Regions from separate parts of the Paenarthrobacter sp. Y-19 genome, predicted to be linked through region 2. Evidence: riboswitches for the same ligand, from Rfam matches in the RefSeq annotation. Region 2 holds a riboswitch; each other region holds the start of a gene.
The links. A riboswitch is a leader RNA that binds a small molecule or an ion and turns the genes downstream of it on or off. The one in region 2 is predicted to bind thiamine pyrophosphate.

Region 1: another riboswitch for thiamine pyrophosphate. It lies ahead of thiO (glycine oxidase ThiO); the one in region 2 lies ahead of thiD (bifunctional hydroxymethylpyrimidine kinase/phosphomethylpyrimidine kinase).
Region 3: another riboswitch for thiamine pyrophosphate. It lies ahead of PYR64_RS16985 (ECF transporter S component); the one in region 2 lies ahead of thiD (bifunctional hydroxymethylpyrimidine kinase/phosphomethylpyrimidine kinase).
Region 4: another riboswitch for thiamine pyrophosphate. It lies ahead of thiC (phosphomethylpyrimidine synthase ThiC); the one in region 2 lies ahead of thiD (bifunctional hydroxymethylpyrimidine kinase/phosphomethylpyrimidine kinase).

Annotation. Positions count from the first base shown of each region.
Region 1 is NZ_CP119414.1:2,699,606-2,706,680, reverse strand. Features, by position in the region: gene PYR64_RS12645 (RNB domain-containing ribonuclease) at 1-1,091, opposite strand, end outside; gene PYR64_RS12640 (alpha/beta fold hydrolase) at 1,314-2,126, shown strand; gene PYR64_RS12635 (CGNR zinc finger domain-containing protein) at 2,168-2,650, shown strand; gene thiE (thiamine phosphate synthase) at 2,767-3,453, opposite strand; TPP riboswitch at 3,481-3,600, shown strand; gene thiO (glycine oxidase ThiO) at 3,593-4,828, shown strand; gene thiS (sulfur carrier protein ThiS) at 4,825-5,061, shown strand; gene PYR64_RS12615 (thiazole synthase) at 5,065-5,862, shown strand; gene PYR64_RS12610 (4a-hydroxytetrahydrobiopterin dehydratase) at 5,909-6,253, shown strand; gene PYR64_RS12605 (membrane protein) at 6,303-6,605, opposite strand; gene PYR64_RS12600 (DUF3107 domain-containing protein) at 6,642-6,866, opposite strand; gene PYR64_RS12595 (TetR/AcrR family transcriptional regulator) at 6,917-7,075, opposite strand, start outside.
Region 2 is NZ_CP119414.1:2,085,397-2,092,471, forward strand. Features, by position in the region: gene obgE (GTPase ObgE) at 1-25, opposite strand, end outside; gene rpmA (50S ribosomal protein L27) at 162-425, opposite strand; gene rplU (50S ribosomal protein L21) at 488-796, opposite strand; gene thiD (bifunctional hydroxymethylpyrimidine kinase/phosphomethylpyrimidine kinase) at 1,167-2,702, opposite strand; TPP riboswitch at 2,693-2,791, opposite strand; gene PYR64_RS09665 (Rne/Rng family ribonuclease) at 2,878-6,024, opposite strand; gene PYR64_RS09670 (vitamin K epoxide reductase family protein) at 6,495-7,075, shown strand, end outside.
Region 3 is NZ_CP119414.1:3,628,343-3,635,417, forward strand. Features, by position in the region: gene PYR64_RS16980 (ABC transporter ATP-binding protein) at 1-937, opposite strand, end outside; gene PYR64_RS16985 (ECF transporter S component) at 937-1,557, opposite strand; TPP riboswitch at 1,634-1,770, opposite strand; gene PYR64_RS16990 (NUDIX hydrolase) at 2,214-2,891, shown strand; gene PYR64_RS16995 (DUF4235 domain-containing protein) at 2,918-3,178, shown strand; gene mnhG (monovalent cation/H(+) antiporter subunit G) at 3,277-3,666, opposite strand; gene PYR64_RS17005 (monovalent cation/H+ antiporter complex subunit F) at 3,656-3,934, opposite strand; gene PYR64_RS17010 (Na+/H+ antiporter subunit E) at 3,931-4,497, opposite strand; gene PYR64_RS17015 (Na+/H+ antiporter subunit D) at 4,494-6,062, opposite strand; gene PYR64_RS17020 (Na(+)/H(+) antiporter subunit C) at 6,059-6,559, opposite strand; gene PYR64_RS17025 (Na+/H+ antiporter subunit A) at 6,556-7,075, opposite strand, start outside.
Region 4 is NZ_CP119414.1:2,331,274-2,338,348, reverse strand. Features, by position in the region: gene PYR64_RS11025 (alpha/beta hydrolase) at 1-581, shown strand, start outside; gene thiC (phosphomethylpyrimidine synthase ThiC) at 564-2,423, opposite strand; TPP riboswitch at 2,419-2,526, opposite strand; gene PYR64_RS11015 (amidohydrolase family protein) at 2,611-3,693, shown strand; gene PYR64_RS11010 (VOC family protein) at 3,786-4,658, shown strand; gene PYR64_RS11005 (hypothetical protein) at 4,782-5,219, shown strand; gene rpsP (30S ribosomal protein S16) at 5,457-5,879, shown strand; gene PYR64_RS10995 (RNA-binding protein) at 5,881-6,123, shown strand; gene rimM (ribosome maturation factor RimM) at 6,253-6,807, shown strand; gene trmD (tRNA (guanosine(37)-N1)-methyltransferase TrmD) at 6,808-7,075, shown strand, end outside.

The DNA of each region.
Region 1 (7,075 bases), 610 kb from region 2:
ACCAGGACGAACCGGTCGATGAGCCGCCGCAGCGGAGCCGTGGTGTGGGCATAGGGCGCGCCGATGGCTGCCTGGATCACCGTCTCCGGCACTTCGCCGTCGAACGGGGTGTATCCGGCACCCCTGAACAACATCCCGGCGGAGTGCAGGATGGCGAGCTGCTTGGGATCGGAGGCGTCCAGGGTCCGAAGGTACTCTCCGTAGGTGACCTGGCCGTCCCACGGTTTGCCCAAGGCCACGGTTTGCCGCTTGAAGTGCTGCAAGGACCTCTCATCGGGGGCGGGCATGGTCCGCAGGATGCCGACTTTTCCGTCCAGCATGAGCCGGGCCGCGGCCATGCCCGTCATGAGGGAGATCTGCGCGTTCCAGTCCTCCACCGGCAGTGACGGTGCTGCAACGATCCTGTACCCGCCGCCGTCGGTCGCCTGGACGATTTCCTGCTCGGGCATGTTGAGGCTTGCCCCACCACGGAGTCTCTCAAGTTCGACCCGTTTCAGTCCGACTTCCTTGAGGAGCTGCAGTACGGGCGGTGCCGAGCCGTCGTCGATCTGTTGCTGGGCTCCTTTATAGCTGAGTTTGGCGCGGCTGCGGACCGTGGCACGGGCGACGGAAACATTGACCACTTCCGCGTTGGCATCGAGGTCGAAGTCCCAGACGAACGCACCGCAGTCCTGATCGGCGAGCAGGCTGCCTGCGTTTTCGCTGATGATCTCCGGGTGCAAGGGGATGCGGCCGTCCGGAGCGTAGAACGTCTGGCCGCGGTGCCGGGTTTCGGCATCCAGCGCCCCGCCGGGAGCCACGAAAGACGGCACGTCGGCGATCGCGTAGAGAACCTTGTACCCCTCGCCGGCGCGATCAATGAACAGGGCTTGGTCAAGGTCCGTTGACGTTGCGGGGTCGATGGTCAGGAAAGGGACGTGCTTGAGGTCGCGATCGGGCAGGCGGAGGGATTCGACGGCGTCCCGTGCCTCCCGGACGGCATCAACCGGATAGTCGCCGGGCAGCTCCAGCTCCGTCCGGAGGGCCGCGAAAGCCGCTGCGAGCTGGTCCGATGAGTCGTCGACGTTGGGCGCTATCCGATGATGTGACACGAAAATCAGGGTAGCCCGAAACCGGCAGATAGTCTTGGACGCTTCCGGCTCCAAGCGATGCTGTCAGTGCGGCGGATGGCCAGCTGTTGCTGGCCATTAGCTTCTTGGCGGCCCGGGGAGGCAGGCGGTGGGGCGGTCGACGGCAGCCATCAACACCCCCGTAGCCCATTTGGGCCTGTTACCGTCTAAGGTATAAAGACGGTAACAAGGAAGGGGCAAGCTATGAGCGATTGGTCGCTACCCGAGCGGTTCGACGTCGGCGACGGTACGGTGCGATGGAACTCGGTCGGCGAGGGCCCGGCTCTCGTTCTGATGCACGGCACACCCTTCTCGTCGTACATCTGGAGAGACATCGCCCCGGTGCTTGCTCGTGATCACCGGGTCTACGTCTGGGACATGCTCGGATTCGGACAGTCGACCCGCAACGCGCCGGACGTGAGCCTCCGGCAGCAGGCGACGATCTTCGTCGAACTCCTCGAGCACTGGGGGGTCTCAGCGCCTCGGGTCGTGGCGCACGACGTCGGCGGCGCGGTCGCGCTGCGGGCGACGCTCCTGCACGACGTGAACTTCGAGTCGCTCACGCTCATCGATGCCGCGACGGTGAGTGGGTGGGGCGCCGGCGGGTTCTTCCAAACCGTCCACCAGCACCCCGAGGCCTTCGAGGCGCTCCCCGACTGGGCTAGCGCTGCCCTGATCGACGCCAAGATCCGGTCCGGCAGTCACGTGGGTCTGCGTGCAGACGCCCTGGCTTCGTACACGGGCCAGTGGGCGGGTGCGGAAGGGGCACGGGCGTTCTACCGGCAGTACACCCAAGGCGGCGAGGAGAACACCGACGAGCTACAGGATCGACTCCGGCTGTTGGACATCCCGATCCACGTGGTCTGGGGCTCGGAAGATGCGTGGCTGGGTGTCGACTACGCCCATCGGCTCGTCACGGCGCTTCCGGATCACGCGCGGTTCTCGATCATCGAGGGAGCCGGGCACATGGTGCCGGAGGATCGGCCCGGCGAACTCCTCAGGCTGCTGAGCGCGTGAACGCCGTGCAGTCCGCCGTGCCCGAGGAGCTGCGTGTCGTCGTGGAGTTTTGCAACAGCGCCACACTGCTGCACGGCACCGACGCCCTGGCGACCATCCGTGACGGGCGGGAGTGGCTGGTCCGGCATGGATGGGACGGGGAGCCCACGCTCGAGCATCTCATCTCGTTGCGCGACGCCCGCGAGGTCATGCGCGCGTTCCTGGCCGACCGTACCGACACGGCAGCGCGATCCGCCCTGAACCAGCTCGCTCAGGAGCACTGGGCAGGCCCCCACGTCGACGACGACGGGCGGCTCGCGCTGACCCCGTCGGCCGCCCTGCCGGTCTCGCCGGCAGGAGCAGCGGTCGGGGCGCTCCTGCTCCACGGCTTGACCGGCTCGGGGCAGCGGCTCAGGACCTGCGCGTCGGAAGCGTGCAGGTGGGTGTTCTACGACAGTTCACGGTCCAGGACCCGGACCTGGTGCGACATGAACACGTGCGGGGCGCGGAGCAAGATGCGCCAGTACCGCGATCGGCTCACCTGAATCTGATCCGATCCGGTGGGTGGGCTGCGGCATCTGCAAGCCCCGACTCACCCTGTCGCCACAACCTGCCGATACCGCGACGGTCTGCGTGCCTGGGACTGTTGTTTGGAGAACCGTTACGCGGCGGCGTCCAGGGCTTCGAGCAGCGACTTGGCTGCCGCCGTCGGATCTTCCGCCTCGGTAATGGCGCGAACGACGACGATACGGCTGGCGCCCGCAGCGAGCACCTGCTCGACGTTGCCGAGATCGATTCCGCCGATCGCAAACCACGGCACCTCCACGGCGCCTCCGGTGGTCTCCTCCGCACGCTTGATCGCTTCCGCGGCATATGTGACCAGGCCGGTTCCCACCGCCTCACGGCCGGGTTTGGTGGGGGTCGCCCAGACGGGACCAACGCAGAAATAGTCCAGTCCAGGCTCGCACGGCGAAGCCGTGATCGCGGCATTTACCTGCTCAGGTGTATGGGTGGAGAGACCAATCGAAGCGGGGCGGGGAAGGAAGGTGCGGGCAATCTCCAGCGGGAGGTCCTTCTGGCCCACATGGAACACCGGAGCCCCGGAAACACTGGCAATATCCGCCCGGTCGTTGACCGCCCAGAGCCGCCCGTGCCGTTCTGCGACGCCACGCAGGATCGCCAGCAATTCCAATTCCTCGGCGGCTTCGATCGTCTTGTCACGGAGTTGGATGATGTCCACCCCGCCCTGGAACGCGGCGTCGGCAAAGTCTTCGAAATCGCCTTGGCGCTTGCGCGCATCAGTGCACAGGTAGAGGCGGGCGCTGGCGAGGGCAGAGTGCTGGGTCATGGAATCCACAGTAGTTCCTCTAAACTGGGCACGTACTGCGGGAGCCGTGACCTACGTCTTTATGACCGTCCGGCTGAGAGGGCTTCAGAGCCGACCGCTTGACCTGATCCGGCTAGTACCGGCGTAGGGAAGGAAACAGATGGCAGAAGCCATTCACGCGGATGTTGCCGTTATCGGCGGAGGCGTCATCGGACTGGGCATCGCCCACCAGGCTCGGAAGCTGGGCCGCTCCGTAGCACTCATCGATCCGGCACCCGCCACCGGTGCGACATTTGCTGCTGCCGGAATGTTGGCGCCCGTGAGCGAGCTGCACTACCAGGAAGAAGACCTCCTGGAGCTCATGCTCGAGTCATCCCGGTTGTGGCCTTCGTTTGCCGGCGGCCTTCACCGGCCTGTGGAAGATACCGGATACCGCACGACGCCGACCCTCGCCGTGGGTGCCGATGCCGCCGACCGCCGCGCGCTCGCGGACCTTCGCACCGTCCAGCTCGCGGCGGGCCTGGGGGTCGAACCGTTGCCGTTGCGGACCGCCAGGGAACGCGAACCGCTCCTTAGCCCGCAAATTTCCTGTGCCTTTGATATACCCGCCGATCACCAGGTGGATCCACGGAAGCTGGCGGAGTGCCTCATGGCAGGGCTGGCCGCGCATTCATCCGGCGATGGCACGTGGGTAGGCGGCGCCAGGGAAGGATTTGCCGTTGCAGAGTCCGCGCACGGCCTGTTGTGGGACGGGGACCAGGTAGCCGGAGTGGAGCTCGAATCCGGCAAATCCGTCGTGGCCGGCGAAACCGTGGTGGCCAACGGGCTGGGCGCCCCCGCGCTCGCCGGCCTTCCTGAGGGTCTTGAACTTCCGGTCAGGCCGGTCTACGGGGACATCCTCAGGCTTCGGGTCCCCGCGCACCTCCAACCGCTGCTCACTGCCACTGTTCGTGGCATGGTCCGCGGGGTGCCCGTTTACATCGTTCCCAGGGACGACGGAACCGTAGTCATCGGAGCTACCCAACGGGAGGACGGCTTGTCGGCGGCCTCCAACGCAGTCTCTGCCGGCGGGGTTTACCAGCTCCTTAGGGACGCCCAGGTATTGGTTCCCGCGGTGGCCGAACTTGAACTCCTGGAAGCAACTGCGCGCGCCAGGCCAGGGACTCCGGATAACGCTCCGTTGCTGGGCCGCGTAGCCGGTTCAAGCGGGGACATCGCAGGCCTGGTGGTGGCCACCGGGTTCTTCCGGCATGGCGTCCTCCTGACCCCCGCGGCCGCCATGATCGTGGGGGAGCTGCTCACCGGTTCCCCTGATCCCCGCTGGTCCATCTTCCGGCCCGACCGTTTCAGTGCAACCGCGCGTCGCTCTCAACTCCACAGCAAGGAAACAGTATGAACATCAAACTCAACGGCGCCGTCCGCCAGGTGCCCGCCGACGCCTCCGTCAGCACGCTCGTCACGGCCGTCACCGGCCGCGTACTCGACCACCGTGGACAGGCGGCCGACGGCGGGAAGCTGGGTGTCGCCGTCGCCCGCAATTCCGAGGTGGTGCCGCGCAGCCAGTGGGCGGCTACTCCGCTGGCCGACGGCGATGAACTCGAACTCGTTACCGCAGTACAGGGAGGCTGAACCATGACCACAGCAAGCACCGAAATCCGTACTGACGCCTTGGTGATCGACGGCGTCGAATTCGGGTCCCGCCTGATCATGGGAACGGGAGGTGCGCCGAGCCTGGACGGGCTCGGAGCCGCGCTCCTGGCATCCGGAACCGAGCTCACCACCGTGGCCATGCGACGCTATTCGCCGGCCGAAACCGGTTCGCTGTTCCAGCTGCTGGTGGACAACAACATCCGGGTCCTCCCGAACACCGCAGGCTGTTTCACGGCGAAGGACGCCGTGATGACGGCGGAACTGGCACGCGAGGCGCTGGAGACCGACTGGGTCAAGCTGGAAGTCATCGCGGACGAGCACACGCTGCTCCCTGACGCTGTTGAACTGGTGGACGCCACCGAGCAATTGGTGAACCGCGGCTTCAAAGTGTTCGCCTACACCAACGACGATCCCGTGCTTGCCCTCCGCCTCGAGAACCTCGGCGCCACGGCAGTCATGCCGCTGGGCTCGCCCATCGGGACCGGCCTGGGCATCCTGAACCCGCACAACATAGAACTCATCGTGTCCCGGGCCTCCGTGCCGGTGGTGCTGGACGCCGGGATCGGAACAGCTTCCGACGCCGCACTTGCCATGGAACTGGGCTGTGACGCGGTCCTGCTGGCGACCGCAGTGACCCGCGCGCAGAACCCTGTGCAGATGGGTCAAGCCTTCAAACACGCCGTCATCGCCGGTAGGCTGGCCAAACAGGCAGGCCGGATTCCGCGTCGTGAGCACGCCTTGGCGTCCTCGGCCATGGAAGGCCGGGCGGAGTTCCTCTAAAGCCGGGTTTCTCCCGGGCCGGGTTCCCCGCAACGAAGGAGCAACCATGGTTAACAGGAAAGAACCGGTGCCCCCGGCAGCGGTCGAAGCCGCTCTCAAGGACCTCCCGGGGTGGAAGCTCCAAAACGGCCTCGTAACCGTTTACAAGACGTCGACGGCGGCCGAGGCTTTGGCCCTCATCGCGGCCATTGGACAGATCGCCGAAGAGCAGAACCACCATCCGGATCTTGACTGGCGGTACAACAGGGTCTTCCTGCGTTACGTGTCCCATGACGCCGGCGGACAGGTAACCCAACGCGACCTTGCTGCTGCCGCCTCCGTAAGTGAGGCAGCATCGGCCACGGGTGCCCTCGCTGAGCCGGGTCGCTATCCGGGCGCCGAGGGCCCTTAAACAGCAGTGACCATCACCCGTGGGTGATGGTCACTGCTGTTTTTCGAGCCTAGAGCCGCAGGGCCTTGGTCAGCGCCTCAGTATCATGCTTGGTGCGGGTCCGTCCCAGATAGACCACAATGCCCGCTGCCGCTGCACTTCCGAGCACGATTGGCAGGACCCAGGGGATCCATGTCGCGCCCGGCTGGTAGCCCAGTCCGGCACTGATGAAAGCAATCCAGCTCAGGGTGCCAACAGCGGCCGCAATGCCTGCGGGCAATGCAATCCCGTACCTGCTGTGCCGCTTATCGGTGGCCCACACGATGAAACCGGCAGCAACGGTGGCCAGAACCACGATGACAAGTGAAAGCATGAGACTCCTTAGCGGACGAAGGCGGGACGGTGAACGCTAGAGGGCGCCGAAGCCGACCCGGCGGACTTCCTCGGCGCCGATTTCCACGTATCCCAGCACGTTGCCCGGAACGATGACCTGGCGGCCTTTCTCATCGGTAAGCCGCAGTTCCGAGCCCTTGGACACGGCCTCGGCCACGATCTTGGCTACGGCGTCAGCGTCCAGGGCGGATTCGAGCACAATTTCACGGCCAACGTTCTGAATGCCGATCTTTACTTCCACAGCAAGGCCTCCAAGCCAATCAAGTGTTAAGTCAGTCCTCTATTTGTAGCCTAGGACTCTTTGGGGAATCGACTGATTCCGCGCCAAGCTAAACGATAGATCAGATCGCTGGCGACATCGAGGTCCAGGTTTCCGTCCGTTTCAAGCCAATAACGGGCGCTGACCTGGGCCATTCCTGCCAGGCCGCGACCCAGGAGCTGGGCTTCGAG
Region 2 (7,075 bases):
CTACCCGGTCTACAAAGCTCGCCACGTGGATCTCCTCTATTGCTGTTGCCAGCGCTGTTGCAAAAACCAGCGCGCCTGAGGGCGCCCTAGTCGATTGTAATGCGGTTAAAAGAACGGTGGAGCGGGCCGCTTGGCCCGCTCCACCGGTTCAGAACTTGTTGTTACTCTGCAGCTGCAGCAGCAACGATGTTCACTACGCGACGGCCGCGGCGAGTACCAAACTCAACCGCACCGGCCTGCAGGGCGAACAGGGTGTCGTCGCCACCGCGACCGACGCCTGCACCCGGGTGGAAGTGGGTGCCGCGCTGGCGAACGATGATTTCGCCGGCGGAGACTACCTGACCACCGAAGCGCTTGACGCCCAGGTACTGTGCGTTGGAGTCACGACCGTTGCGAGTGGAACTCGCGCCTTTTTTGTGTGCCATGTGAAATGCCTGCCTCTAAATTTCTGGGGAAACTGAAAAACCTGAACAGCGGGTAACGAAAGTTACGCGATGCTGGTGATCTTGATCTTGGTCAGTTCCTGACGGTGACCCTGACGCTTCCGGTAGCCGGTCTTGTTCTTGAACTTCTGGATGACGATCTTCGGACCACGGAGGTCTTCGAGGATCTCAGCCGTAACCTTGACGTTGGCCAGTTCCGCTGCTGCGGAGGTGACCTTGTCGCCGTCAACCAGGAGCAAGGCGGGCAGCTCAAGCGTGCTACCGGCTCCACCGGGGACGCGGTTAAGCGTTACGTAGTCTCCAACGGAAACTTTTTCTTGGCGGCCGCCTGCGCGGACAATCGCGTACACCACTTGGGTACTCACTTCTCTCGACGTTTATAACTAAATTTGCGTGCGGAACCTGTCACCGGAATCAGGCTTGGTTCGCGCTGTGCCTCAACGCCGTGGACTTCTGTTCGAAGTCCGCGAGTCATCCCATGAACAATTCCAAGGGGCATAACCCAAGTGTTGGCGTAAGCACCGAAGATCAAGATTACGCTAGTTTGACCCTCAGCTGCAAATGAGGCCGGGACCGGAGGCTACCCCGTGACTTGCATCACGAGGTGTAACGGACTCTCCCGGCACCGTGCCCATACAGCCTACAGGGTTTGGCGGCGATTAACGTGATCACGCCCGCGACGCGCGGGACAAGCCATGCTTTTCATCCCGGTTCAGTCCCGGTTCAACACGCCGGGCCACCCTGGGCGTAGAGCCGCGGAGCATCAAAGAACGCCGTCTCGTAGCGGCAGGACTGCCTGAAAGCCTCAAGCATCTCCGCACGTTCACGCCCGGAAGCGGCAACGGCCGCCGCGTCTGTGAAGTTGATCGCCATCCTTGTGGCGGAGGCAAAGTCCTCGTCGGCGTACGTCCGCAGCCAGTCCGCATAGGGATGCCCGCCGGAGGCCCCGGCATCGACGAACGCGGCGTGGAGCTTTTGACCCACTTCCGCATACAACCAGTAGCAGGGCAGGATCGCCGCGAGGACCACCGCATAGCTGCCGGATGCCGACGTTGCCAGCAGATGGTCCACATAGGCTTTGGTGACCGGTCCGGTGACGCCCGAAGCCTCACGGGAGCTCAACCAGTTCCTGTGCAGTTCCGATTCAACTTCCAGGCATTGCCGTGAGCTCCTGGCCCAGAACAGCTGTTCTTCCTCGGTGGGCGCCAACGCGCCTGCACGGGCAAGGACCCTGGAATAGCCATTGAGATAGATGGCGTCCTGCGCAAGGTAGTAGCTGAATGCCGGCTCCGGCAAATGCCCCGACTGCAGTTCCTGGATGAAGTTGAGGCCGTGGATTTTTTCAAGCTCCGGGATGGCTTCCTTCCACAAAGTGGCGGCAAATCCGCCAGGCTGGAGGACGCGCTGGTGGTGGAAGTGGTCCACAGGCCCGTTGCCCCGGCCCACTTCCAGCTCCCCTGCGCTCCTCAGGGCCTGGAGCAGCCATGGTTTCGCTTCGCGCAGTGAGGCCTCCCAGTCGCCCGTGCGCGCCTGGACGGTAGCCAAGGCGGACGACAACGAGCATCCAGTGCCATGGCTGTTCCGGGTCGCAATCCTTGGACCTGCCACTTCGATGACGTCCTGCCGCAACAGCCCGCTGGTGTTGATCAAGGCATCGGGGCATTCCGAGCCGGCCAGATGACCGCCCTTGACCAAGACCGTGTTTCCGCACTCAGCTGCCAGTCGTTTGCCCTGCTCCAATGCCGATGCCCAATCAGCAGCCTCGGTTTCCCCCAGCAATATGGCAAGCTCGGGCAGGTTCGGCGTGATCAGGTCCGCCAATGGAAGCAGGGAACGAAGGGCCTCCCCTGCGGAGTCGGTCAGCAGGCGGTCACCGCTGGTGGCCACCATCACGGGATCAAGAACCACGACGGCGGGGCGCACCGATTCGAGCCAACTGCGCACCTCGTCAATAACAGCCGCGTCGCCGAGCATCCCGATCTTCACGGCGTCGATGACGATATCGGTACTGACGGCGTCCAGTTGCTGGCGCAGGAACTCCACGGGTGGTACGTGCACACCGCTGACACCCAGGGTGTTCTGGGCCGTCAAAGCCGTAACGGCAGCCATGCCATATCCACCGTGGGCGGCGATGCTCTTCAAATCAGCCTGGATTCCGGCTCCTCCGGACGGGTCGGAGCCCGCGATGCTAAGTACCCGGGGGGTTCGTCTGCGGTCCTCCGCCAGCGGATAAACAGCGGAAGATGACAATGCGGCCATGAGGACATCCCTTCGCCGGTGCTAACCGGACAGGTTCAACGGGTTTGGATCTCAGCCTGGCCCATCGCCTGGCACCCCGTGTCAGTCCCCCAGCCTAGCGCACCGGCAAACAGCAAAAGGCCCCGCAATTGCCGCTGGTAGCGGAACTGCGGGGCCTTGGTGCGGTCACAAACGGTTAGAGTTCGGAGGCCGGTACGCCGACGCCCAGGATGATGGGTTCGTCCGGGGCCGCTTTCCTGACCGGCTCCGCAGGCGCCTTGGACTCGTGCGCCGATCCCTTCGCGGCCGTAGCGGTCACGTCGTGGTGCTCAACACTGGTCTCGTTGGCCGCGCCTTGAGCCCTGCTTGCACTGCGGTTCCGGCGGCTACGACGACCCCGCGATGCTGAGGGGGCTTCGTCGGCGGCCGGAGCCGGAGCTTCAGTCGTCGGGATGTTCGCAGCCTTCGGGGCTTCGACAGCTTCCTTGGCTTTCTGGTCCTCAGGCGACGGTGCCGCGCCAAGGTGCGAGAAAGCTTCGGCCAGACGATCCAGGCTCATGGCCGGCTGGGCTGCCTGCGGCTCATCGTGGTGTTCAACGAAAGGCAAGGCAACCTCTTCGCCGCCAAAACGCAACACTGGAGTGGCCCGGCCTTCGCGGACAGCGGCGTCGTGCGCCGCGGCTTCCTGGGCCGTCGGGGCAGCGGAGACTGAACCGGCGTCGGGACCATGCTCCCCGGCCGCCCGGGTTTGCTCCTCTGCCTTGTGGAGCTCGTCATCGTGAAGGTGGGCGGCATGCGCGGCCGCTGCAATCGTCGCCAGTGCAGCCCGGGTTGCTTCGGCCTTTGCCTGACGGGCAGGGTCCTGGGCTTCCGGGTGTGCTGCCGGTGCCGCAACAGGGGCGGACGGCGTCGAATGGACCTGGGCCGGTGCTTCGACCGTTCCCTGGGCGCCGCCCTTGCCGCGGCGACGCTTGCGCTCGGTGCGGGCTGTGGACTGCTGTGCCTCGGTGTGCGGACGGTGCTGCTCGGCTGCCACGGTGTTGGCGCGGCGGTGCTCCACGGGCTCGTCATGCGTCACGACACCGCGGCCTGCGCAGTGCTCGCACTGCTCACCGAAGACTTCAAGGAGACCGGTGCCCATGCGCTTGCGGGTCATCTGGACAAGGCCCAGTGACGTTACTTCAGCAACCTGGTGCTTGGTACGGTCACGGCCCAGGCACTCCACCATGCGGCGGAGAACGAGGTCGCGGTTGGATTCCAGGACCATGTCGATGAAGTCGATGACGATGATGCCGCCGATGTCACGCAGGCGAAGCTGGCGAACGACTTCCTCGGCAGCTTCAAGGTTGTTCTTGGTAACTGTCTCTTCCAGGTTTCCACCACTGCCGGTGAACTTACCCGTGTTGACGTCCACCACCGTCATGGCTTCGGTGCGGTCAATGACCAGCGAGCCACCGGATGGCAGGAAGACCTTGCGCTCCAGGGCCTTGTGGATCTGCTCATCGATGCGCCAGGCAGCGAAGATGTCTTGATCCTTGGTCCATTTTTCAAGGCGGCCCACGAGGTCGGGGGCAACATAGGTTACATAGGCCTCGATGGTGTCCCAGGCGTCGTCACCGGAGACGATCAGCTTGGAGAAGTCCTCGTTGAAGACGTCACGGACAACCTTGATGGTGAGGTCCGGTTCGCCGTAAAGCAGTTCCGGTGCCAGCACCTTGGTGGAGGAAGCTTGCCCTTCGATACCTTCCCACTGCGCGCGCAAACGGTTGATGTCGTGGGTCAGTTCTTCTTCCGAGGCACCTTCAGCGGCCGTACGGACGATGACTCCGGCGTTTTCCGGCAGGCGGTCCTTCAGGATCCGCTTGAGGCGGTTGCGTTCGACGTCGGGCAGCTTGCGGGAGATGCCGGTCATGGATCCACCCGGCACGTACACAAGGTAGCGGCCCGGAAGTGAGATCTGGCTTGTGAGGCGGGCACCCTTGTGACCCACCGGATCCTTGGTCACCTGGACCAGGACGGAGTCGCCGGACTTCAGCGCATTCTCGATCCGGCGCGGCTGGCCCTCCAGGTTCACTGCATCCCAGTTGACTTCACCGGCGTACAGCACCGCGTTGCGGCCGCGTCCGATATCAACGAATGCAGCTTCCATGGATGGCAGGACGTTCTGGACCTTGCCGAGATAGACGTTGCCGATCAGGGAGTCCTGCTGCGTCTTGGACACGAAGTGCTCGGCCAGGACGCCATCTTCAAGGACTGCGATCTGGATTCTGTCGTCGCGCTGGCGGACGATCATTTGCCGGTCCACGGATTCGCGGCGTGCCAGGAACTCGGCTTCGGTAATCACCTGGCGGCGACGTCCGGTCTCGCGGGACTCGCGGCGACGCTGCTTCTTGGCCTCGAGCCGGGTGGAGCCCTTGACGCTTGCGACCCGGTTGGAAGGAGCCGTTTCCGTGATGGGCCGGGGGGCGCGAACGCGGGTTACCGTGTTGGGCGGGTCGTCATCCGAGCCGCCCGTCAGTTCAAGGTCCTGGTCTCCACGACGCCGACGACGACGGCGACGCGACGTGACGCCTTCTTCGAGGGCTTCAGCTGCGGGAGTTTCTTCGTCGCCGGAGTCATTGCTGTCTTCGGTGTCGTTCTCGTCGCGTTCAGTGCCACGGCGCCCGCGGCGGCCGCGGCTCCGGCGACGGCGACGACTGCCACCCTCGTCCAGCTCACCGTCTGCGGCTGCTTCAGCGTCGTCTTCCGGCTCGTCGTCCGTCTCTTCCACGGCCGCAACGCGCGGGACAGTGGTGAGGTCAGGGGCCTGGAAGATCATCGACGTGATGGAAACCGGCTCCATGAACAGCGAGGTGGCAGCGGCAGGAGCAGCTTCCTCGGCCGGAGCCTCTTCCTCAGCAGCAGGTTCTTCCGGCTGGGTGCCGGCCTCCGGCGTCGTGGTTTCTTCAACAACTTCAGCAGCTGCGGGCGTCTCTTCTGCCTCCACCTTGGGCTTGGCAGCACGACGACGGCGGACCGGCTTTTCGGCGGCAGCTTCAAGGACGGCTTCGGGCTGGGTTTCGGCAGCAGGCTCCTGGCCTGCGGCGGTTTCATCGCCGAGGCCGGGCAAGGGCTCGGTTGGCTCAACCTTCTTGCGGGACCGGGTGCGGCGTACGGGCTTGGCGTCAGCCTCGGGAGTTTCCGCAACTGCGGGCGTCCCAGTGACAGGGGCCTCAGTTGCCTCTACCTCAGCAACTGCCTTGGGCGCAGCCTTGCGCCGGGTCCGGGTGGTTTTCTTGGGCGCTTCCGCAGTTTCCGCGGGAGCTGCCTCATCATTAACGGCTACAACCTGGTCATTATCCATATGTGGCAACACTCCTGCCCCAGCGACACCGCCACATCCGGCGCCCAGAGGGGCAAATATTGTCAAAACCCGCAGGCGTTGACAGAAGTCGGTAGTATGCCTTCCGGTTCGCACCATCATTGGGGTGCGGCAGCCCTGGAAGGCCGGCGGCTTAGTTCTGAAACCCGTTGTTCTGCTGCCACAACCAGGTGCCGTCCATTGTTATGGCGGGCCTACCGAGGATCGACGTGATCCGGGCATGCCCAGCTCATACTGGCGGTCTTGGGAACAAGTCACCGGACCGGAATCCGAATGTGGGTCGGCTTCCAGCCATGTTCATTCTCTCACACCCGCGCGACATCGCCCGTTAGGACGCTGTGTCGTCCGGATCGGCACAAGCTGGGCGCAGCCCACAGCCAGCGGCGTTAGAATCCTCCCAAGAACCCTTCCCGGCCCGCCGGGGCACAACGTCGAAAAGGATCCGATCCGCGATGCCGAGCACCGCCAGGGAAAACCTGGCCATCAATACCTCCACCACTGCGGGAGAGTCGTCCGCACAACAGGAGAAGTTGCCGAGGACTGTCCGCGACAAGCCCTTCGCCTGGCTCCTCCTGGTCACCGGCGTCATCGGTTGGCTGGCGTCCGGGGCGTTGGTCCTGGAGAAACTGGAAGTCCTCAAGGACCCCAACCATGTAACGGTCTGCGATGTGAACCCGTGGATTTCCTGCGGCGCCGTGATGCAAACACCACAGAGCTCCGTGTTCGGATTCCCCAACATGTTCATCGGCATTGTGGCCTTTGCCGTCATCATCACCACGGCCATGGGCCTTCTCGCCGGCGCCAGGTTCTCGCGCGGCTACTGGCTTGGACTGCAGGCGGGCGTGACCCTCGGTTTCGTGTTCGTTGTCTGGCTGTGGTCCCAGGCCCTGTACGTCATCAATGTACTGTGCCCGTTCTGCATGGTGGTGTGGGCCGTCATGATCCCCCTCTTTGTCTGGGTGACCATCCGGAACATCTCCCACGGCGTCATCAAGGCACCGCCGGGCTTGACCAAGTTGCTGGGCGATTCCGG
Region 3 (7,075 bases), 1.5 Mb from region 2:
CCGGAACCGGAGGGATGGTTCGGAAGCGCTTCCGCCTGGGCTTTTCCCGGGACACGGCCAGGTCCTGCGCTGCAAGGAGGAGTTCGTTTGTCCCGGTCGTCCGGGCGCGCGCCCTTGTGGCGGGAACGTAGCCGGGAACCCATACGCCCGCCGTCATCAGCATGGAGCGCGCCTGGGTGAGGACCTGCTCCGGCGGACCATCCAGGAGGACTCCCGGGGTGCCTGATTGCGGGCCTGCGGTACCGGGCTGCAGGACCACGATCCTGTCCACCAGGTCCTTCCACACGGACACCCTGTGCTCCACCACCACCAGCGTGGCGCCGGTCTTGTCCAGGCAGCGGGCCACGGCGTCGCGGACCTCGAGGACCCCTGCAGGATCGAGGTTGGCCGTGGGTTCGTCCAGCAGGATCAAGCCTGGCCGCATCGCCAAAATGCCGGCCAGCGCGAGGCGCTGCTTCTGTCCCCCGGAAAGTGCCGCCGTCGGGTGGTCCAATGCCAAACCGCCGCCTGATGCGGTACGCAAGCCGACGTCGTCGAGCGCTTCATGCACCCGGGACCAGATCTCCTCGCGCGGCACGGCAAGGTTCTCCGCGCCGAAGGCAACGTCGTCGCCCACCCGGGAGAGAACCACCTGCGTTTCGGGATCCTGCTGCATCAGCCCGGCGCGGCCACGCTGCTCGCGGGCAGTGACGCCGTCGATCAGCAGCGAACCGGTCTCATCAGAGTCGTCTTCCTCGTCACCCAGCACCCCGGCGAGGGCGTGCAGGAGCGTGGACTTGCCGGCCCCCGAAGGGCCCAGCAACAGGACGCGTTCCCCCGGTTCAATGCGGAGGTCAAGGCCCTGGATGGCAGGCTGGGCCCGGCCGGCATGCCGCCATCCCCACCCCTCGGCGGAGATGGCGGCAGGCCGGACCGTGCCGCTGTGTGTGGCAGGCATCAGTTGAAGACTGGCTCCGAAGCGGCCTTCCGCGACGCGAAGGAACTCAGGACACCCGTCGTGGCCAGACCGCGGGTGGCGATCCAGGACAGGCCGCCGGCGATCACTGCACCGGAGATGGTGGTGAAAGTGATGTACGTCAGCTTGTCGATGGCCTCGTAGGCGATATTCCAGCCCCAGGGCAGGAACGAATCGTTCAGGCCACAGAAGAGGCCCGCGCCTGCGCCCGCGAGGAGTGCGGTGGGCAGGTTGAACTTCTTGTAGCGGAACGCGGCGAAGATGAGCTCGGCGCCAAGGCCTTGGAGGATGCCGGAGATGAGCACCGTGGTGCCGTACTGCGAACCCATGATGAGCTCACCCGTGGCTGCGACGGCCTCGCAGAAAAGAGCTGCGCCGGGCTTTCGGATAATGAGCATGCCCAGGACTGCGGGGATCATCCAGCCACCGGCGATCAGGCCGGTAAGGGGCGGGTACGCCGCATTCATGGGGATGGATACCAGTGCCGCGCCCTGGGACCAGGCCCAGAAAATCACGCCGCCGGCGATGGCGATGAGGGCCGCCACCACGATGTCTACAACACGCCAGCTATAACTGGTCTTCTTCACGTTTACCGTGGTCATTTTTCTGCCTCCTGAGGTTACAGGAGGGGAAAGTGCTCCCCGGAATCCGCCTGGCTTGCGCCGTCCGGCTCCGGACACTCTGAGAAGCTCGACTCCCTTGCGCCGGTACTAACCGGATCAGGTTCGAGGGTCTGCGGCTGTCCGCACTCTCAGCGCCCTCGCGTCTCCTGCATCGCTGCAAGGTCCGACGGCGGCGCTCCCCTGTCGTTATCAAATCTGCCCTGATGGGCGGGTTCAGTTTACACCTCCGCGTACGGCCCGCTCTGGGCCGCGGTCACAATCCTGTTGCGAGGCCCACTCTGCGCCCTATCCCCACGCCTAAACACGCACAGCAGGCCCCACAACAAACGGGAGTACGTTGCGAGGCCCACTCAGCACCCCATCCCCACGCCATAGCACGCACACCAGGCCCCACAACAAACGAGGGTGCGTTGCGAGGCCCACTCTGCGCCCTATCCCCACACCTAAACACGCACACCAGGCCCCACAACAATCGAGGGTGCGTTGCGAGGCCCACTCTGCGCCCCATCCCCACGCCTAAACACGCACACCAGGCCCCACAACAACAGGAGTGCATTGCGAGGCCCACTCTGCGCCCTATCCCCGCGCCTAAACACGCACAGCAGGCCCCACAACGCACCTGCAAGAATGGCCTGATGACGGATCGTCCAGGCTCCCACGCACCCGTGGCCGAGCCACGCCTCGCTGCCAGCGTGATTCTGCTCCGCGACGCCACCTCGGGGCTAGAGGCATTTGTCCAGCACAGAGTCAGCACCATGGACTTCGCGGCAGGAATGGTGGTCTTTCCGGGCGGCCGGGTGGACGCTGTGGATCAGTCCGGCTGGGACTACCCCGGGGAACTGCTGCGCAGCCATGCGTTGTCCTGGGCGCAGAGTTCGATTTCCGCGGACACAGCGTTGGCGGAGAGGAACGCGGGAATGGTGCTCACGGCAGCAATCCGCGAAGTCCAGGAAGAAGCCGGGCTGGGCATCGAGCCCGGAGACCTGCGCCCCTGGGCCAACTGGATCACGCCCATAGACATGCCCAAGCGCTTCGACACCTACTTCTATGTGGCCAAGCCGGCACCGGAAGCGCAGCCCCGGCATCAAACCACGGAGGCTTGGCAGTCGCTGTGGATGCCGGTGTCCGGAATCCTGGAAGCGGAAGCCGCAGGGCACTTGAAGCTGATGCCACCCACCTACTATCTGCTGAAGGAAATCGCTGTCCTCGATTCCGTAGAGGCAGTGTGGTCCGCCGAGCACCCGGTCGTCCCGGTTCTGGCTCCGGTCGGGTCCTTGGCAGCGTTTCTCAAGGAGCGGGAAAACCGCGGGTAGCCGTGCCGTGCAGCTAGGCTGGTGCCATGAACCTCTTTTTCAAGCTGCTGGGCGCCGGGGTAAGCCTCGGTGCAGGCTTTGTCGGTACCAAACTCGTCAACAAAGGCTGGGAAAAGGCCACGGGCAACAAGCCGCCCACAGGCAACGATGACATGGAGACGAGCCTCCGCTCGGCTCTGACCTTCGCGCTGATTTCCGCTTTCGTGAGCACGCTGATCCAGGTCCTTGCCAGCCGCGGCACCCAGCGGGCGATTGCCCGCTTCGCGAAGTCCCAGGACATCGTCTAAGCATCACCCAACAAGCAACGCGGGGTCACTTATGGCCCATCCCCATGGGGGTAATGGGCCATAAGTGACCCCGCGTTGCTTTAAGGTTCCGCGTTGCTTTAAGGTTCGGAGGGCTCCTGGCCGGCGGCGGCCCTTTGGACCACGGCTTCGAGTTCGTCCTTGGTGAGCTTCTCGCGGTGCCCGTGTTTGGTCCGGTACGCGGAGCGCCCCACCATGTGGGCGGACACCGGCGCGGTGAGAAGCTGGAAAATCCATGCCACCAGCAGGACGGGCCACACCCACCAAGTACGCATCTGCAGGCCGATCGCTGCGAGCATCAGGAACAAGCCCAACACCTGCGGCTTGGTGGCTGCGTGCATGCGGCTCATGAGGTCCGGGAACCTCAGCAGGCCGATCGCGGCACCCAGAGACATCAGGGCGCCCACTATGAGGAACACCGCGGTCACCATGTCGATGACCAGGTCCACTCCGGTGGCGTCAGGACTCATTGCTTTGCTCCCTTCGCTCGGCCACGAACCGGGCAACCGTCACTGAGCCGATGAAACCGATCACCGCGAGGGCCACCAGCAGCATCAGGTTGTTGAGGTGTTGGTTCACGGCCATGTCGATGGCGAGGGCAGCACCAAGGATGGCCAGCAGGACATCGGAAGCAAGGACGCGGTCCAGCAAAGATGGCCCAATCGCGATGCGCACGATCGCACCTGCAGCGGCGAGGCTGAGGATCACCGCCGTGGCCACCAGAACAAATTCCTTCACAGCGTTGCCCCTTCCATGCCGGGCCGGGCTTCTGCCTTCAGGGCCTCGACTTCTTCCCGCGTTCCCATGATGCGGATCAGCCCTGCCTCAATGTTCTGCGTCTCCCGGCGGATCTTGTCGATGTCCGCTTCTTCGTAGATGTTCAGCGCGTGCAGGTAGAGCGTGGAGGTGGAGCGGTCCACCTCCACCACCAGCGAGCCGGGGATCAGCGAGATGACATGCCCTGTAGCCGTCACCATAAGGTCAGAGTGGCTTCGCAACGGAACAGCGACGACGGCGCTGCGCACCTTGGGTCCCTTGACCACCGCCAGGTACAGCACCAGGAAGCTTGCTGCCACCACTTTCGCGACGAACATCAGGGCGAACGGAACAGCACGCAGGACATTGAACCTGCCGCTGAGCTCCACAGGCGGGAGGTAGAAAAACTTGGCCACCAGCACGGCGATCAACGCGCCAAAAAGCAGGTTGCCCGGGCTGAAGTCACGCCACAGCGCACCCCATACGATGACCAGCCAGATGAGCAGCGGCAGTTCCGTGCGGAACGAGATCGGCTTGCGGCTCATTTCGTACCGCCATTCTGCGCCAGCGGGGGCACCTCGACAGAGTCACCCAGTACCGAGTGGATGTAGGCCGAGCGGTCCAGCATGATCTCTGCGGAACCGTCCGCGACCTGGAAGAGCGGACCAGCGAACACCGTCAGCGCCACCCCGAACACCACCAGCGCCGCAGTGGAACCTACCATGGTCCGCGGCAGTACTCCGACGTTGCCGGGGGTCATCAACACGGGATCCGGGTATTCGGCATCCTCGGGTTTGCGCCAGAACGCCCTGTTCCACACACGGGCTATTGCCAGCAACGTCAGCAGGCTGGTGACCACGCCGCCCACTACCAGCACGATCGCCAGTGGGGTTCCGAGCTCCACGCCGGCCTGCAGAAGACCCAGCTTCCCAAGGAAGCCTGAGAACGGAGGAATGCCCGCCAGGTTCATGGCCGGTACGAAGAACAGCAACGCCAGCAACGGCGACAGCTTGGCCAGGCCGCCCAAGCGGTCAATGGAGGAGCTGCCACCCCGGCGTTCTATGAGTCCGGTGACCAGGAACAAGCTGGTCTGCACGGTGATGTGGTGGGCAACGTAGAACACTGCCGCACCCAGGCCCGCTACGGAGCTCATGGCCAGCCCGAACACCATATACCCGATGTGGCTGACCAACGTGAAGGACAGGAGACGTTTGATGTCGCTCTGGGCAAGGGCACCCAGAATACCGACAACCATGGTCAGTAGCGCCACCACCATCAGGGGAACGTTGAGGGTATCCCCGGGGAACAACAGGGTCTCCGTCCGCACCATGGCGTAGACGCCCACTTTGGTCAGCAACCCGGCGAACACCGCAGTGACGGGGGCCGGTGCCGTGGGATAGGAGTCCGGAAGCCAGAAGGACAGGGGGAACACGGCGGCCTTGATCCCAAAGGCGACCAGGAGCATCACATGCAGCAGGTTCTGCGTACCTTGGTCCAGCTCTGCCAGTTTGATGGCCAGATCCGCCATGGTGATGGTGCCGGTGGCCCCGTAAATCATGGCGATGGCGATAAGGAACAGGACAGATGACACTACGGAGACCACCACATACGTGACGCCGGCACGGATACGCGGACCCGTCCCGCCGAGGGTCATGAGCACGTAGCTTGCTGTCAGCAGGATCTCGAAGCCGACGTAGAGGTTGAAAAGGTCCCCGGTGAGGAAGGCGTTGGAGACTCCCGCCACCAGGATCAGGTACGTGGGGTGGAAGATCGACACGGGAGCTTCGTGGTCGCCGTCGGCCATGCCCTGGCCTGTGGCGTAGACCAGAACCGCCAGGCTCACCACTGTGGACACCACCAGCATGAGCGAGGAGAACTGGTCCACCACCAGGACCACACCCCATGGCGGCAGCCAACCGCCCAGGGTGACGGAGGTTGTGCCCCCGGACCAGACGGAGAAGAGGAGGAGGCATTCCAGCAGCAACGTGGTGCTGAGGATGCCGATGCTGACCAACCGTTGGGCGCTCTGGTGCCGGATCAGGAGGAACGCCAGCGCGGCGCCCAGGATGGGGAGGAGGACAGCCAGCGGCGACAGGTTTGCGAGGTTCACGCGCTGCCTCCTTCCTGCGTTGATGAAGTGTTGGGGGTTTCTGTGGCTTCCGGGTGGTTCCTGTCCGAGGTGCTGGACGGGGTGACCGCGAACTCCGAGGTTTCCAAGGGCACGATTGCGTCGTCCTCGGCGTCGAAGCTGGGGGTCTTTGCCACGCGGACGTCTTCGAGGTCGTCCTGGATTTCGTCCTGGCGGGCCAGCACCCAGGTGCGGTAGATGATGCCGAGCATGAATGCCGTGACCGCGAACGAAATGACAATCGAGGTCAGGATCAGTGCCTGCGGAAGCGGATCACTGTAGGAATCCGGATTGGTTTCCTTAGTGAAGAAGGGCGCCAGGCCGGCATACCCTCCGGTGCTCAGGATCAGGATGTTGGTGGCGTTGGCCAACAGCATCAGCCCGAGCAGCACGCGGGTGAGGCTGCGTTCCAGGATCAGGTAGATTCCGCAGGCGTACAGGACGCCCATGACGATCAGCAGGGTCAGGTTGATGCTCATGCCGTACCTTTCCCGGACGCGACGGATTGGGCAGCTTCCTGGGCCAGCCCGGCTTCCTGCGACACCCCGGCCTGCTCGGCTGCCTCTTCCTCGGTGAGGGGCGCGCCCTTGCCTTCAAAATGTTCGTCGATCTCGGCACCAAGGCTGCGGAGGACGTCCAACGCCAATCCCACCACCACGATGTACACGCCGATATCGAAAATGGTGGACGTGACGAACTTGACGTCTCCGAAGACGGGCAGCCAGAACTCGATGATCGCGCTCTGGAAGACCTGTCCGCCCAGGAACAACGGGACAAAACCGGACGCTGCCGCCGTCGCAAGTCCCGTTCCCAAAAGTGTTCCGGCGCTGACTGTCGCAGCTTCGCTCAACTCGAACCGTCCGCCGGCCAGGTAGCGGATGGTCAGAGCGAGCCCGGCGGTCAGGCCGCCGGCGAACCCGCCGCCCGGCAGGTTGTGTCCTGCGAGGAGGAGGTAGATCGAGAAGACAATCATCGAGTGGAAGATGAGCCTGGTG
Region 4 (7,075 bases), 250 kb from region 2:
AATCCAACGTCGCTGCCGACGTCGCCATCGTGATTGGTGCCTTGGCTGATTCAGGGGGCGGCCACGTCGTAGCGCACGAGCAAGGCGCGATCTCCGCCATGTTGGCGGCCGTTGAGCGCCCTGATCTTGTGCATTCGCTTTCCTTGGTGGAGCCCGCCTGTTTGTCCCTGACTGCTGAGCTTGCCGCTACCGCTTCATATCGGGCGCTGATGGAACCGCTGTTTGAGGTGCGGGGCCAGCTCAACGACGCCGATTACCAGCGTGAGTATTTCCTCCGCGCGTTTTCCGCCGAAACGGGAGGGCTCGACTCTCCCGAGGCCCGGCGTTCTGCCCGCAGGCTCCGGCTCCAAGCTCCGCCGTGGGAAGCTCCACTGCACATTGTTCCTGGTGTTCCCACCCTGGTTCTTACGGGTGGTTGGGAGCCGCTGTACGAGGAAATCGCCGCGTACCTCCAGGAGACCGGTGCCCTCCGCCGTGTGGCAGCAGGCGGGCACCGGCCCCAGGACTCACCCGACGGCGATCACATCATCCGCTCGTTCGTCGCAGAGGTGGGACGGGCCAGGTCAGTTCAGGCTTCCTGACTGCGTGGTCCCATCGATCGGCTCCGGCGTCCGTGCGGAGGCCACCTGGAGCTCCGGCAGGTAGACCTTTCCACCGGAGGCGAGGAACTCCGCACTTTTTTCCCGCATCCCGCTGTACATTCCTGCGATCGCCGCTTGGGATTCTGCTGAACCGTATTCGTCGCGGATGTCCTGGCTGATGCGCATGGAACAGAACTTGGGTCCGCACATTGAGCAGAAGTGCGCCGTTTTGGCGGGTTCGGCCGGCAGCGTTTCATCGTGGAACGACTCGGCCGTCACAGGATCGAGGGACAGGGCAAACTGGTCCCTCCACCGGAACTCGAAGCGCGCCTTGGAAAGTGCGTCGTCGCGCTCATGTGCGCCGGGGTGCTCCTTGGCAAGGTCCGCCGCATGCGCCGCGATCTTATACGTGATCACCCCTGTTTTGACATCGTCTTTGTTGGGTAGGCCCAGGTGTTCCTTAGGCGTGACGTAGCAGAGCATGGCCGTACCGTAGCGGGCGATCTCCGTGGCACCGATGGCTGAGGTGATGTGGTCGTAGCCGGGGGCGACGTCGGTTACCAGCGGACCCAGGGTGTAGAACGGTGCCCCTTTGCAGAGTTCCTGCTGCCGTTCCACATTTTCGCGGACCAGGTGGAACGGGATATGCCCGGGACCTTCCACCATCACCTGCACGTCGAATTCCCAGGCGCGCTGTGTGAGTTCGGCCAGGGTGTCCAGTTCCGCGAATTGTGCGGCGTCGTTGGCGTCAGCGGTAGCGCCGGGACGCAGGCCGTCGCCGAGGGAAAACGCGACGTCGTACTTGGCAAAAATTTCGCACAACTCGTCGAAGTGCGTGTACAGGAAGTTCTCCTGGTGGTGGGCCAGGCACCACCCCGCCATGATGGACCCGCCACGGGAAACTATGCCTGTCACGCGGTTGGCGGTCAGCGGTACGTACCTGAGCAGTACACCGGCATGGATCGTCATGTAGTCCACGCCTTGCTCGCACTGTTCGATCACTGTGTCACGGAAGATTTCCCACGTGAGCTTGTTGGCTTCTCCATTGACCTTTTCCAGCGCCTGGTAGATGGGAACGGTGCCGATCGGAACAGGGGAGTTGCGGATCAGCCACTCGCGGGTGGTGTGGATGTCGTCGCCGGTTGACAAGTCCATGACGGTGTCCGCGCCCCACTGCGTAGCCCACTGAAGCTTGTCCACTTCTTCGGCAATTGAACTGGTGACGGCCGAATTGCCGATGTTGGCGTTGATCTTCACCAGGAAGGCCTTGCCGATAATCATGGGCTCGGATTCGGGGTGGTTGATGTTGTTGGGAATGATCGCGCGGCCGGCGGCGACCTCGCTGCGGACCAGTTCGACATCGCAATTCTCGCGCAGCGCCACGAAGCGCATCTCAGGCGTCACCAGGCCTTGCCGTGCGTAGTGCATCTGGGTGACGGTCTTACCCTCGGCGGCGCGGCGTGGCACCGGTTGCGCGCCCTTCCACTCGGCTGAGGCGGCCCCGCGGCGAACAGCCGACTTGCCGTCGTCGAGCAGGTTCCGTTCGCGGCCGGAATAGGCCTCAGTGTCGCCGCGGGACTCGATCCATGCGGCCCGGAACGGTTCCAGGCCCACGACGGGATCGCTGCCCGGGCCTGCCGTCCGGTACACCTGCAGTGGTGCGTTGGCTTGGCCATTGGGGGAGGGCTCCAGCGCGATTTCCGTCACGGGGACGCGGATTCCGGCGTCATGGTCTTCAAGCCATGCCAGCGAATGGGACCTCAGGGACTGCGTAACAGGCTCGTTTTGGGCAGGGCTGGACTCGTTTTGGGCAGGGCTGTGCTGTGTTTTGGTGGTGCTCAAAGGATTACTCACTTCCTTCGCCGGCATTACCCGGACAGGTTCAACGGTCGCAGGCTGCCTCAGCCCGATCTCAGCCCCTGCAAGGGCCCCCGTGTGGTCGTAGACGAAGCTACCACAGCTGGCAGGGGGCGCCCAGTCACATCAGTCCGCCGAAGCCTGCCGCCCCGCTGCGGATTAGGCTTTTGCCATGGCCAACATCATTGAATTCAGCGGACCCGTGCTCGTGGCGGCAGATGACGTGCGCCAAGGAATGTGGTCTGTTGGGGGAGCGCTGACGTTTGAAAAGCCGTCGTCCCCTCCCGACAAGGTACTGGACGGTTGGGTCCTGCCGGGTTTCGTGGATGCCCACTGCCATATCGGCTTGGGCGCCGGTGGGGCCGTGGACGACGCCACCACCCTCGCGCAGGCCCAGGCCGACCTCGCTTCGGGAACCCTGCTGATCCGCGACTGCGGATCTCCCAGCGACACACGTTGGGTGCAGCCGCGGACGGACTTGCCCCGCCTTATCAGGTCCGGCCGCCACATCGCCCGAAGCCGTCGGTACCTGCGCGGATTGGGCCATGAGATTGAACCGGAACAGCTGGTGGAGACCGTCCGTAAGGAGGCCCGCGACGGCGACGGTTGGGTGAAGCTCGTAGGCGACTGGATCGACCGGGGCATTGGCGACCTGGCGCCCTCTTTTCCGGCAAAGCTGGTCAAGGACGCCGTAGCTGCCGCCCACGAGGAAGGTGCCAGGGTCACGGCGCACTGCTTTGCGGAGGACACAATCGACGACATGCTGGATGCCAACATCGACTGCATCGAACATGCCACTGGCCTTCTGCCCCGGCACATCCCACGGCTGGTGGAGCAGTCAGTGCCGATCGTTCCCACGTTGGTGAACATTGCGACCTTTCCGGAGATCGCCGCCCAGGCGGCGCCAAAGTTCCCCGGGTACGCGGACCACATGACGCGGTTGTGGGAGCGCCGGCGTGAGCGGGTCCTTGAGGCTTTCGAGGCCGGGGTGGCGATCTACGCGGGAACGGATGCGGGCAGCGTGATCAAGCACGGCCGCATCGCGGACGAAATGCATGAACTGCACGACGCCGGCCTGCCGCCCGCCGCGGTCCTGGATGCCGCTGCGTGGGGCGCCCGCAAGTGGCTGGGAGCCGACGCCATCAGCGAAGGCGCCAGTGCCGACGTCGTTCTCTGCCATGACGATCCCCGGCACGACCTACGGACGGTATCCGGGCTCAAGCACGTGGTCCTTCGCGGTGAACTCATGGGATGAGTGTCAAATGGCTGGGAATAAATTGAAGCTTCAAGTAATTTAGAGAAGTAGAACCTGCCGAAAGGCGGACACTACAACACGGGGAGCTTCACATGTCCACATCATCCGCACAGGACCTTCTTCCTGCCGACCTCGCCATGGGCACTGTCATGCTCAAGGTCGGCGACATGAAAGTCATGAGTGACTACTACCAGCGTGCTTTGGGCCTTGTGGTCGTGGCCGAACAGGACGGCGGCCTCTACCTGGGTCGGGCAGGCAAGCCCGTGGTTCACTTGGCGCCGGCTTCGGGGCTCCAGATTCCGGGGCGGGGGGAAGCCGGGTTGTTCCACACCGCCGTACTGTTCCAGGATCAGCCCTCACTGGCGGCCACCATCGCCACCGCTGCCGGATACGAACCCCGGGCGTTCGTGGGCAGCGCAGACCACCTGGTCAGCGAAGCGTTCTACTTCACCGACCCGGAAGGCAACGGCATCGAGCTTTACTACGACAAGCCCCGTGAAACCTGGCAGTGGGACGGCAAGAACGTCGTCATGGACAACGTGGCCCTCCCGCCGCAACGTTTCCTTCAGCAGCACCTGAGCGAAGAAGCCGTCACGGGCCAGCATCAGGCAGCGGCCGGTGTCGGGCACGTCCACCTTCAGGTGGGTGACGTCGCCACCGCCCAGGACTTCTACGTCGGGACCCTGGGCTTCGAGCGTACCGCGGGCTGGCACGGCCAAGCACTGTTCGTATCCGCCGGCGGCTATCACCACCACATGGCCATGAATGTCTGGAACAGCCGGGGTGCCGGCCCTCGCAAGGACACTCTTGGGCTGGGGGAAGTGTTGATCGAGGTTCCATCCAGCGAGGATGTCGGGGCCTTGGCGGACCGTTTGCGCGTTGCCGGGGTGCAGAACCATCACACCGGCGCTGAACTGCAGTTCGAAGATCCGTGGCGGAACAAGCTGCGGGTGGCTGTTCGCTAGACGGCATCCCGCCGGAGTGCCCGTCGGTGCCCCATGCTGCACTAGGCTGGGCAGTGACGGTTCGGGACCCTGGCGGGCCTGCGCCGGACGTCCCGTCAGCACGAAGGATTGAGAGTACTTTCCATGGGCTTTGCCGAAATTTTTGTAGCCACCCACGACGAAGCACTCAAGCGGGCGGCAGCCCTGGGTAAAGGTGCCGATGCCGCAGGCCCTGCAGTCCGCATCAACGGCATAACGGACTTCGAGGTGGAACAACTGGGCGACCTCGCCGGCCAGGCCGTCCATGCTGCAGGCGCTGACTACGAACTCGCGCTGGTGGACGTCACCAGTGACGCGCTGCTTGGCGTTCCCGAAGCGATGGTGAGGGCCTTGGCCGAATTGCTCACGTATGAGAGCGAAGGTGAAGCCAATGTCCTGGATGACGTTGCTTCCGCCTGGGCGGAGCAAGAAGACATGCCGTTCGACGCCGCCCAGTCCCGGCAGTACGTTCAGCAACTTGCCGCTCTGGCCACGGACGTGGAAAAAACGGAGCGCGCCGGGCTTTACGTCTGGTCCGAATAGCCACCTCTCGGGCTGGGTCCGGGCACTGACCGGGCCTTGGTGTGACCAAGAACTCACCGACCCGGAGGGCTTGAGTCGTAATCTACCCGGGCATCTGGCACAATAGACAGGTACTCGATCGGTGCGGCCCCTCTCTCCGTGCTCGTATCTTGTCCTTCGAACCGTCTAGTATGGCCCGCCCCACGGGTGCAAAACGTCGGGTTCAACCCCGTTTCAGAAACAGGAGTGACCACAAAAGTGGCCGTAAAGATTCGCCTTAAGCGCTTCGGTAAGATGCGCGCACCGTACTACCGCATTGTCGTCATGGATGCCCGCGCCAAGCGCGATGGCCGTGCCATTGAAGAAATCGGCAAGTACCACCCCACCGAAGAGCCGTCGTACATCGAGGTCGCTTCCGAGCGCGCCCAGTACTGGCTTTCCGTTGGCGCCCAGCCGACTGAGCAGGTTGCTGCGATCCTCAAGATCACCGGTGACTGGCAGAAGTTCAAGGGCCTCCCGGGCCAGGAAGGCACCCTGAAGACGAAAGCTCCCAAGGAAGCTTTCGTAGCACCGGAGAAGGGTTCCGTCATCATCCCGGAAGCCATCACCAAGAAGGCCAAGAAGGACGACGCTGCCGAGGCTCCGGCCGAGGCTGAAGCAGAGACCACCGAGGCTGAGTAAGTTGCTGGCAGAAGCGCTCGAGCACTTGGTTCGTGGGATCGTTGACAGCCCTGAGGATGTCAAGGTCAGTGCCAAGAACAACCGCCGCGGGGAATCCCTTGAGGTGCGCGTTCACCAGGAGGACCTCGGACGGGTGATCGGCCGTCAAGGACGGACCGCACGCGCACTGCGCACTGTGGTTGCCGCCTTGGCTGGTGGCGAGCAGGTCAGGGTCGACGTCGTCGACACCGACCGCCGCCGGTAACGCGCTCAGCACTGCTTGTCTTAGATCCGGCCCCTTCACCGAATATGGTGGAGGGGCCGGATTGCTTTGTCCAACACTTCACACCGTGGCTGCCCGGCGGCGCGGAACAACAGGAATTCAGAGGAACCCATGCAGCTCCAGGTGGCCCGGATCGGTAAACCCCATGGCATTCGCGGCGAGGTAACGGTGCAGGTACTCACTGACGCACCCGCAGAGCGCTTCGTCGCCGGAACCGAGTTCGTCGTGGAGCCGGCGTCCGCCGGACCCCTGACCGTCCGCAGTGCCAGGTGGAACAAGGACATCCTGCTGCTCGGATTCGAGGAGATCGCGGACCGAAATGCCGCCGAGGCCATCCGCGGCGCCAAGCTGTACATCGAAACCGAGGAACTCGACGACGAAGACGACGACGAGGGCTGGTACGAACACGAACTCGTTGGGTTGGAAGCGCGCGTTGGATCCCAAGTCGTGGGCAAGGTGGCAGCGCTGACGACGTTGCCTGTCCAGGACCTGCTGACAATCACCACGGACGAGGGAAAGGAAATCCTTGTTCCCTTCGTGGATGAAATCGTTCCCGAGGTCAACATTGAGGACGGATACGTCCTCATCACCCCGCCTGCGGGACTCTTTGAGCTCAATGACGACTCCTCTGACGACGCAAAGGATGCTGCGGGGGATGACGCCTGAATGAGGATTGATGTCGTCAGTATTTTCCCCGAATACCTGGCCCCCCTTGAGCTCTCCCTGATAGGCAAGGCCCGGCAGGACGGATTGCTGGAGCTCAACGTCCACGATCTCCGCAGCTTCACCACCGACAAGCACCGGACGGTGGACGATACCCCGTACGGCGGCGGCGCCGGGATGGTCATGAAGCCTGAACCCTGGGCCCAGGCCCTTGAGTCGCTGGCGCCTGCGCACGAAGGTGCCAAGCCCGTATTGATCGTTCCGTCACCGG